Regions from separate parts of the Rhizobium sp. BK591 genome, predicted to be linked through region 2. Evidence: riboswitches for the same ligand, from Rfam matches in the RefSeq annotation. Region 2 holds a riboswitch; the other holds the start of a gene.

Region 1 (5,246 bases), on a different contig from region 2:
ATGCCGTGGCGCCGGCGGCTGCCAGGAGGCCGAATGAGGCGAGGAGGATTTTGCGGTTCATGTCAGTAAGCCTTCTTGACGGGCGCAGCATTTAAATTAGATTGCGATCTAACTCTAATTCTGATATAGATGTCAAATGAAATCTAACTGGAGATCGCTATGAGAGTCAGTCGCGCTCAGGCCGAGGCCAATCGTGAAACGGTGATCAATGTCGCAAGCCGGCTCTTCCGGGAGCATGGCTTCGACGGCATCGGGCTGAAGGATTTGATGAAAGGCGCCGGTCTCACCCAAGGCGGGTTCTACAAGCAGTTCGAATCGAAGGATGATCTTGTGGCACTGGCATCCGGGCGAGCGATGGAGAACGCCATCCGCAGATGGTCTAGGGTTGCCGCCGGAAGCGCCGATCCCTTCGACGCGGTTGTCGGCATGTATCTCTCGGCCGGGCACCGGGAAGAGAAAGGCGATGGTTGCCCCCTCGCCGCACTTGGGGCCGACGCGGCGCGTCAGAGCGAGGAGGTGCGGGCTCCATTCCAGCACGGCATAGAGGCTCACCTCCAGATTCTCGACGAATTGATCCCGGCATCGGACGGCACGGAACCTTATGACAGGGCCATGGTCATCCTCTCCCTCATGGTAGGCGCGGTGACGATCTCCCGCATCATGACTGACCGGGGCATGTCGGAGCGCCTCCTCGAAGCCGCGTCCGATGCGGTCAAGCACATTGCGAGCGGCACAGACGAAGAATGAGATCTCGGCTCCGTCGGTGGGATGTCTCTTCCACCTCGCAGATCGCCGCATCCTGGAGTTGACCATTAGCCTCACCCTCGCTCGGGCGTATGGAACGATTCACCGCCGGAGAACGCGTGCGTCGCATCGTCATCACACTGCCACCCGCGAATTCAGCAGGCTCGCATGATTCATAATTCCGCATTGACCTCACGATGGACCGGCGCAGACTTCGACGGAATGTTAGAAACATTCCTCGGATCTGCTCCCTTTGACGCATCGCCGGTTCATACGCTTCTAGGCTTTAATTGGTCCGCTGATGCACGTTCTCACGGTGCGATGACGGTTGTCGATCTCGCATGCAATGGAGAGTGGAACCTTTGGGCTACCTCGGACACACCGGAATGGCTTACCATCCATGTGCCGCGAGACGGCATTTCCGGCATGACGCGACGGCAAACCACGACAACAGCGTCACCGGGCCAGATGCTACTTGGGCAAAGCCGCGAGGCGGATCGCTTCCTCGTGCGGGGAACGCTCCATCGATCGCAGAAACTCTTTTTACATTGGGGCCAGATCTGCCAAGCGTTCGGGGAGCTGTTTGAAGCCCCTCTTGTCGGATCGTTAGACCTGTCCCCCCTCGTTGATGGATCAAGCGCCTCCGCACATCTCATCAAGAATCTCGTCGAGACTATAATGGATGGTATGCTTGGAGCACGCCATCTTGCTTCATTCGCCGATAGCAATGGTCAATCTCAATCAAGCACTCACTCATTTGCTCATTCGATTGATACCCCATCGTTACTCTCAGCGACTGGAACGGAGTCCGTTTATGCCCGCTCCACGGCACGTTCGTCGGGCTATAGATTTCATGCAGGCGAATATCGCTAAGCCGATCACCATCTCGATGATCGCTCAATCTGCCAACGTCTCAGTTCGCACCTTGGAAAACGGCTTCCGGACCTTCAAGGAAGCTACACCAGCAAGTTACTTGAGAACTCTACGACTACGCGCCGCTCGATTGGACCTTCTGGATCGGTCGAACCAACAGAGCATCCGGGATATCTGCCTGAAGTGGGGATTCTTGCACGCCGGCCGTTTTTCTGCGCTGTACGGGTCCGTTTACGGGGAAAGTCCTCGGGAAACCCTCAGGCGGAAATCTGAGGTCGTCTCATCTCGCTCCGCAGCAGCCGATATAAGGCGAGGCAGGCTCTAAGCCGACTTCTGGGTCTTCGCATTTCTATCGATGACGGTGGGATGGATGTAGCTGGAGCGGGTGAAGGGAATCGAACCCTCGTATTCAGCTTGGGAAGCTGCTGCTCTACCATTGAGCTACACCCGCGATGAAGCGAGATTTCCAACAGATAGGGGCCGCTGTCAAGTCGTGGCCGCCGGGAAGGCTCAGATGCGGAAGTGCTTCGAGAGCTTGAGGCCCTGGGCCTGGTAGTTCGAGCCGAGGCCGGAGCCGTAGAGGCTTGCGGGCTTTTCCTGCATGTGTTCGTAGACGAGGCGGCCGACGATCTGGCCGTCTTCGAGGATGAAGGGCACTTCGTGGCTGCGTACTTCGAGCACGGCGCGGCTGCCGCGCCCGCCGGCGGGCGCATGGCCGAAGCCCGGATCGAAGAAGCCGGCATAATGGACGCGGAATTCGCCGACCAGCGGATCGAAGGGGGTCATCTCGGCAGCATAATCCGGCGGCACATGCACGGCCTCGCGCGAGACGAGGATATAGAACTCGTCGGGATCGAGGATCAGCTCGTTGCGGCCGCGGCTGTAGAGCGGCTCCCAGAAATCATAGATGTCATGCTGGGCCTTCTTGTCGACATCGACAACGGCGGTGTGATGTTTGCCGCGATAGCCGATCAGGCCGTCCTTGTCGCCGGCCAGATCGATCGACAGCGCGATGCCGCCGCCCGATACGTTCGGCCGCTTGCTGGCGACCAGCGTCTCGCTTTCATGCAGCTTCAAGAGTTCCGGCTCGCCGAGCAGGGAATGGCCAACGCGGAAGCGGATCTGCGACAGGCGCGAGCCGCGGCGCACCACGATCGGGAAGGTGCGCGGGCTGATTTCGAGATAGAGCGGGCCGGAATAACCGGCCGGGATCTTGTCGAATTCCTGGGCGTAATCGGTGATGACGCGGGTGAAGATATCGAGCCTGCCGGTCGAGCTCTTCGGGTTGGCCGAGGCCGACATGTCGGCCGGCAGCGCCAGGCTCTCCATCAGCGGCACGATGTAGACGCAGCCGGTCTCGAGCACCGCGCCCTCGGAAAGGTCGATCACATGCAGGCTCAGCCGGTCGAGCTTGTCCGACACCAGATGCGAGGGGCCGGGCATGAAGCTGGCGCGAACGCGAAAGGCCTTGGCGCCCAAGCGCAGGTCGAGACTTGCCGGCTGGATCTGGTCGCGGTCCAGCTCCCGTTCGGAGATCAGACGCTCCGTTTCGAACAGCGCGGAGATCGCGCGATCCGCCAGAATTCCCGTTTCACGAGCCATCATGCCTCATCCATCATTTGCCGCCGACAAAACCAAACTCGGGGAATTGACGCAAGCAGCTAACAGCAGTATTGCAGAATTATCCCGTGGTGATTTGGCCGGTCGGCTTGCAGCCACGTTAAACAAGTGGCTAAAAAGACCGGGTTGAAACCGGTCTGCTTTTGCGACCGGTTTTTTTGTTATGTGAAGGTGATGGCATGAGCAAGTCCTGGCGCCCCGCAACCCAACTCGTTCACGGCGGCACGCTGCGTTCGCAATATGGCGAAACGTCCGAGGCAATCTATCTCACGCAGGGTTTCGTCTATGAGACCTCGGAAGCGGCCGAAGCCCGCTTCAAGGGCGAGACGGAGGGCTTCATCTACGCCCGCTACGGCAGCCCCACCAACGACATGTTCGAAAAGCGCATGTGCATGCTCGAAGGCGCGGAGGATGCCCGCGCCACCGCTTCCGGCATGGCGGCCGTCACCGCGGCGATCCTCTGCCAGCTGAAGGCCGGCGATCATATCGTCGCCGCGCGCGCCCTGTTCGGCTCCTGCCGCTGGGTGGTCGAGACGCTGGCGCCGAAATACGGCATCGACTGCACGCTGATCGACGGCCGGGATCTGGCCAACTGGGAAAAGGCGATCACGCCGAAGACCAAGGTGTTCTTCCTGGAAAGCCCGACCAACCCGACGCTCGAAGTGATCGATATCGCAGGCGTGGCCAAGCTCGCCAACCAGATCGGCGCCAAGGTCGTCGTCGACAACGTCTTCGCCACGCCGCTGTTCCAGAAGCCGCTGGAGCTCGGCGCCCATATCGTCGTCTATTCCGCCACCAAGCATATTGACGGCCAGGGCCGCTGCCTCGGCGGCGTCGTGCTTGCCGACAAGGAATGGATCGACGAGAACCTGCACGACTATTTCCGCCATACCGGCCCGGCCATGTCGCCGTTCAATGCCTGGACTTTGCTGAAGGGCATCGAGACGCTGCCGCTGCGCGTGCGCCAGCAGACGCAGAATGCGGCAAAGATCGCCGATTTCCTCGCCGAGCAGGGCAAGGTCGCCAAGGTGATCTATCCCGGCCGCAAGGACCATCCGCAGGCCGATATCATCGCCAAGCAGATGACCGGCGGCTCGACGCTGGTCGCCTTCGAGCTCAAGGGCGGCAAGGAAGCGGCCTTTGCCCTGCAGAACGCGTTGGAGATCGTCAAGATCTCCAACAATCTCGGCGACAGCAAGAGCCTGATCACCCATCCGGCAACGACGACGCACAAGAACCTGACGGAGGAGGCGCGCGCCGAACTCGGCATTTCTCCGGGCACGGTGCGGCTTTCGGCCGGCATCGAGGATACCGACGATCTGATCGAGGATTTCGCGCGGGCGCTTGCCAAGGTTTCGGCCTGATCGACGACAATGGCAGCCGGACCTCACTCGGGGTTCGGCTCGCCGGATCTCACTGGGGTTCGGCTCGCCGGATCTCACTGGAGTTCGGCCGGGGGAACAACTACGGCCGTGCCGGCGTTCCGAACTGGAATTAACACTGACAATTAGGCTTAACGATCGAAAAACCCTTCGATCATGACTGTTTCAGTGACGATCAACGTTCCGTTTCTTGACGGACAGGGCCTCTTATAAGATACGGGTAACATATCTTGACTAAGGTGCAAGGCATGTATCGCGCCCTCACAAGAGATATCGAAGTTGTGGTCGAACCATTCTATCTGGAGGAGCAATCCGATCCGGATGACGACCGCTATGTTTGGGGTTACCGGATTGTCATCAGCAACAATTCCGGCGTAGCCGTTCGCCTGGTCAACCGTTACTGGAATATCACCGACCAGAACGGACTGGTGGACGAAGTGACGGGCCCGGGCGTCGTCGGCGAACAGCCACGGCTCAGCCCCGGCGACACCTACGAATATTCCTCCGGCTGCCCGCTCGACACCCCCTCCGGGCTGATGTTCGGCCATTACCAGATGGAAACGGACGAAGGCGAGATGTTCGATGTCGAAATCCCCGCCTTCTCGCTGGATTCGCCTGGGCTGCTGC
Region 2 (5,246 bases):
TCTTCCAGGCGCGAGACACGTTCGATCAGAAGCGCCGGCGCGCCTGATTTGACGTTCAGGATCGCAGCAGAAGACGGGTCGAGCGTGACCGCAGTGAGCCGCTGCAGCGCGCGCACGGGCCTGTGGCCGCTGGCCGTCAGCGCATCGTAGAGCGATCCCTCGCCACCGGCATCGTGCCCAAGGAACTTGATCGGCACCACGGCGCGTTCAATCGCCAGCGGCAGGCCATCGGCAAGGCGCAAGCGGTCGAGTCTCAGCACCGGCTCGTCGCCGCCGAGGCCGAGCAAGAAGGATTCCTCCGGCGACGGCGTATTGACCGCCCGCGACAATACCCGCGCAGCCGGCAGACGCCCGCGCGAGCGCATGTCGGCGGAGAAGGAGGAAAGCCGCCAGAGCGACTGCTCCATGCGTTCCACTCTGCTCGAGACGAAAGTACCGCTTCCGTGGCGCGATTCCAGCGCCCCTGAAGCCATCAGATCGCGATAGGCGGTGCGCACGGTGACGCGTCCGAGCTTCAGTGCCTCGGCAAGGTCGCGCTCGCCCGGCAGCGCAGTGCCGGGCTTCAGCAATCCTTCCTGAATGAGACCGGTCAGCGTCTGCGCCAGCCGCTTGTAGAGCGGCCCGGTCAGCGCCTCGTCACGCAGGCCGCGGTTCTTCAGTTCCGCTATCAGACTGGTTCTATCCATGGGCGCACAATAGAACCTATCTAGAACCAATCGGCAAGACGGAATCGAGCATAGAAAGAAAAAACCCTCACCGGTGGACCGGCAAGGGTTTCATAGCAATCAAATTTGACAGCCGTGCGTGCGCAGAAACTCAGTTCTTGGTGAAGATATAATCCGTCTCCTGGCGAAGCACCTCGCCGGGACGCAGGACGGCATTCGGAAAACCTTGGTGATTGATGGCATCCGGCCAGACCTGCGTCTCGAGGCAGAACCCGGCGAATGGACCATATTTGCGCCCGCCGATGCCGAGCGCCTCGGTATTAAGCTTGAAGCCGGCATAGAACTGCACGCCCGGCTCGGTGCTGCGCACTTCCAGCGACACCCCGGAATAGAGGCTGCGGGCAAGCGCGACGCTCCGCTTGGCGGTGCGCTCGGCGGACAGGCAGAAATTATGATCGTACAACACTTGTTCGCTGCCGACGAAACGCTTCATCGGCGCCATCTCGCGGAAATCGAACTCCGTGCCCTCGACGGAACGGATCTCGCCGGTCGGCACCTGCCTCTCGTCCGTCGGCAGATAGTGATCGGCAGCAATCATGATATCGTGGCCAAGCGCATCTTCGCGGCCGTCGAGATTGAAATAGGCGTGCTGGCAGACATTGGCGAGCGTCGGCTGGTCGCTGGTCGATTCGTAGGTGATCGACAGTTCGCCATTGCCATGCACCCGGAAAGTCGCCTGGATGGTGCAATTGCCGGGATAGCCGGCGCGGCCATCGGGATCGACGATCTTCAGCACCACGCGGTCGACGTCGTGCTCGACGATCGTCCAGTTGCGTTTGGCAATATTGTCGCTGCCGCCATGCAGATGCGTCACGCCATTTTCGTTCAGCTCGAGCTGATGGTCCTTTTCGTCAAGCGTGAATTTGCCGCCGCCGACACGGTTGGCGCAGCGGCCGGGGGTCGCGCCGAAGTAGGCCGAATAAAGGGGATAGCTGTCGAAATCGTCAAAGCCGAGCTGCAGCGGAGCGTCATGTCCCTCAAGGCGCAGATCCTGGATGACCGCACCCCAGGTCATAATCTTGGCCGTCAGCCCGCCGCCCTTGATCTCGACGCGATAGACGGTCTCGCCCGCCTTCGTCTGCCCGAAAACATCCCGCTTCAACTTATCCGACATCATCGACCGTCCATTCTATCCCGGCTGCCTATTCCTCATCGAAATCGATTTAGGAATTTCAGCGATTCAAACTGTTGCAGCGTCCTTGCACGGCTGACAAAGACGCGCGGGCGCTGTGGCGTTCCGGACCGGAACCTGCCCGCATTTGTTCCAAACCGCAACCGGGCGGAGTAGAAAGAAATGCTGCAGCAGCGATGCGGCATCGGCTCAAGGCGCGATGGTGCCCTCAGAGGTCCATGCCGATCTCTTCCACGTCATAGGGCGTCGTCTGGTAGATTTCGTTGATCCAGTTGCCGAACAGCAAATGCGCATGGCTGCGCCAGCGATTCTGCGGCGCAAGCGCCGGATCGTTATGCGGGAAGTAGTTGTGCGGCATCTTGATCGGCACGCCGGCATCGACGTCACGGAAATACTCGTCGGAGAGCGAGGTGGAATCATATTCGACATGGTTGAACATGTAGAGCCGCCGGCCCTTCTTCTCGTGCACGAGGCACACGCCCATCTCGGCTGATTCCATCAGGATCTCCAGATCTTCGGATTTCTCGATATCGGCGCGGCGCACTTCGGTCCAGCGCGACACCGGCACTTCGAAATTGTCGGAAAAGCCGTTGAGATAGATGGAGGAAGGCTTCAGGTTCCGGTGGCGATAAACCCCGAAGGCCTTCTCCTTCAACTCGTATTTCGGAACGCCGTGGAAATGATAGATCGCAGCCATCGCGCCCCAGCACACGTTCATCGTCGAATGGACATTCGTTTCCGTCCAGTCGAGGATCTGCTGCATTTCCGCCCAATAGGTGACGTCCTCATAGGGCAAAAGCTCGATCGGCGCCCCGGTGATGATGAAGCCGTCGAACTTGCGCTGCTTCACCTCTTCCCAGGTCTGATAGAAGGAAAGCAGATGGTCTTCGGAGGTATTCTTCGCCTTGTGGCCTCCGATGCGGATCAGCGACAGCTCCACCTGCAGCGGCGAGGCGCCGACGAGGCGGGCCATTTGCAGCTCGGTCTTGATCTTGTTCGGCATGAGATTGAGCAGCCCGATCTGCAACGGACGGATATCCTGACGGATCGCCATCGTCTCGGTCATCACCCGCACACCTTCCTGAACCAGGGTTTCGAAGGCGGGCAACGTATCGGGGATCTTGATGGGCATTGCGGTCACTCGATCAAAAACAAAAAACCGGCGGCGAAAAAAATCGCTACCGGTCCGCACGCGGCCCTTTAGCGACTTTTTTAACGTGGCTGCAAGCCGGCCGGCCAAATCACCACGGAGCACTTTAATTAGCCCCAGTCGGACCGCGAATCAATGGCGAAAGCATGCAGGCACGGCCCATGCAAGCATCATCACACTTTAATGACTGATAGAATCTGTTGATAGACCGGTAACGCCACCATGTTAATAATGGGGGCATGGGCGGTGTGGAAAAGTGTAATGGCAGATAAGATCGAGAGGAGGCCGGGAATCCGGAGGCAGGATAGGGTAGGGTATGATCTCAGCCTGACATATCGCCTCGGGGTGATGTTCTCAGCATTCTGGAATTCGGAAGTGCGTGGCAAGGTGCTGTTTCTGGCGACCGTGCTGATTCTCGTCATCTTGGTGACGTCCTACGGCCAAGTCATCCTCAATGAATGGAATGCTCCGTTCTACGACTCGCTGGAGCGCCGCGACCTCGGCGAATTCTTCCACCAGCTTGAAATCTTCGCGATGATCGCCGGCACGCTGCTGCTGCTCAACGTGCTGCAGGCGTGGCTGAACCAGATGACCGCGCTCTATATGCGCGAAGGTCTGTCGCGTGATCTCGTCGACCAATGGCTGAAGCGCAAGCGGGCGCTGCGGCTTGCTTCCAGTGGCCTGATCGGCGTCAATCCGGACCAGCGCCTGCACGAGGATTCCCGCAATCTCGCCGAAAGCACGACAGGGCTCGTTCTCGGCCTGCTGCAGTCGACCATTCTTCTGGTGAGCTTCATCGGCGTGCTCTGGGAGCTTTCGAGCGGCTTCATCTTCCGCATCAGCGGCCATAGCTTCTCCATTCCGGGCTACATGGTCTGGGCGGCGATCTTCTATGCCGCTTCCGCCTCGGTGCTGAGCCAGGTCGTCGGCCGCAAGCTGGTGAAGCTCAATGCCGACCGGTTCTCGAAGGAAGCCGAGCTTCGCTTCACGCTGATGCATGCCAATGAGAACATGCCGGCGATCACCGTCGCCCGAGGCGAGGAAAACGAGCGTCGGCGCATCAACACCGATATCAGCTCGGTACTGAGGGTCGTCAAGCGGCTCGCCATGGCCAATACCAACCTCACCTGGGTTTCGGCCGGCTACGGCTGGCTGGTGATCGTCATCCCGATCATCGTCGCCGCCCCCGCCTATTTCTCCGGCGGCCTCACCCTTGGCCAGCTGATGATGTCCGTCGGCGCCTTCAATCAGGTCAACACGGCATTGCGCTGGTACGTCGCCAATTTCGGCCCGATCGCCGAATGGCGCGCCACGCTGATGCGCGTCACCGATTTCCGTCAGGCGCTGCTCGACATGGACGAGGACTTCGACCTGAAGGACAGCATCGCCTATGAAAGCACCGCGCCCGATACGCTGACACTGAAGGATGTGGTGATCGTCGCCAAGATCGGCGAAGACATCGACGAATGCGGCGGTTTCCGCCTGCGTGAAACCAATGTCGTGATCAAGGCCGGCGAAAAAGTCATGATCAACGGCGATCACAGCGTCAATCGCAAGCTGCTGTTCCAGGCGATGGCCGGCCTCTGGCCGTGCGGCAGCGGCACGATGGGGCTGCCGCCGGTCGACGACATGCTGTTCGTGCCGCAGATCGCCTATGTTCCCGGCGGCACACTGCGCGAGGCGCTGGCCTTTCCCGAAAGTCCTGATGCCTACGAGAAAGCCGCCGTCGAGGCTTCCCTCGAGAAAGCCGGCCTGCATTCGCTGATCGCCAGGCTCGATACCCGCGCCCGCTGGGACAAGCTGCTCGACAGCGACGAGCAGAAGGCGATCGGCTTCGCCCGCCTGCTGCTCGTACGCCCGCGCTGGATCATTTTCGACGAGGTGCTGGAAGGCATGGAGCCGGAATGGCAGGAAACCATGGCCAAACTGCTCACCACTCTGCCCGAAACCGGCATGATCTATATCGGCCGCTCCGAAGCCTATCTCGAGGTGCTGAAGCCGCGCGTGCTGCATCTGCAGGCGTTGCCGTCAAGATCCGAGGAACCGCCTGTCGCCCAGACCGGCGGCAGCGCCAGTGCAGGCGCTGCCGCCGTGCCCGCGCCGGCGCTTTGATCCGTGCCGCCCCAAAGTGTGGAGCGGTTTTGGCATAACGGAATGCGTTAAGATAAAGATTTGAGCCGGCCGCTCACATCGGCGGCGTGATGCCGTTGAGGCCGACAGCCACCTGGCTGGCCGAGAT

What was found. Region 2 has a riboswitch for S-adenosylmethionine ahead of metA (homoserine O-succinyltransferase). Riboswitches for the same ligand answer to the same signal wherever they lie in the genome.
Region 1: it holds a riboswitch for S-adenosylmethionine, as region 2 does, so the genes downstream of both, FHX10_RS20520 (O-succinylhomoserine sulfhydrylase) here and metA (homoserine O-succinyltransferase) in region 2, are expected to answer to the same signal.

The regions. Positions count from the first base shown of each region.
Region 1 is NZ_JACIAZ010000004.1:478,892-484,137, reverse strand. Features, by position in the region: gene FHX10_RS20545 (efflux RND transporter periplasmic adaptor subunit) at 1-61, opposite strand, end outside; gene FHX10_RS20540 (TetR/AcrR family transcriptional regulator) at 160-747, shown strand; gene FHX10_RS20535 (hypothetical protein) at 913-1,617, shown strand; gene FHX10_RS35210 (helix-turn-helix domain-containing protein) at 1,559-1,942, shown strand; tRNA gene FHX10_RS20530 (tRNA-Gly) at 1,995-2,068, opposite strand; gene FHX10_RS20525 (2'-deoxycytidine 5'-triphosphate deaminase) at 2,128-3,222, opposite strand; SAM riboswitch at 3,296-3,374, shown strand; gene FHX10_RS20520 (O-succinylhomoserine sulfhydrylase) at 3,417-4,601, shown strand; gene apaG (Co2+/Mg2+ efflux protein ApaG) at 4,868-5,246, shown strand, end outside.
Region 2 is NZ_JACIAZ010000005.1:319,929-325,174, forward strand. Features, by position in the region: gene FHX10_RS23530 (GntR family transcriptional regulator) at 1-686, opposite strand, end outside; gene FHX10_RS23535 (aldose epimerase family protein) at 817-1,839, opposite strand; gene metA (homoserine O-succinyltransferase) at 2,066-2,989, opposite strand; SAM riboswitch at 3,038-3,115, opposite strand; gene FHX10_RS23545 (ABC transporter ATP-binding protein/permease) at 3,230-5,119, shown strand; gene FHX10_RS23550 (DUF5666 domain-containing protein) at 5,193-5,246, opposite strand, start outside.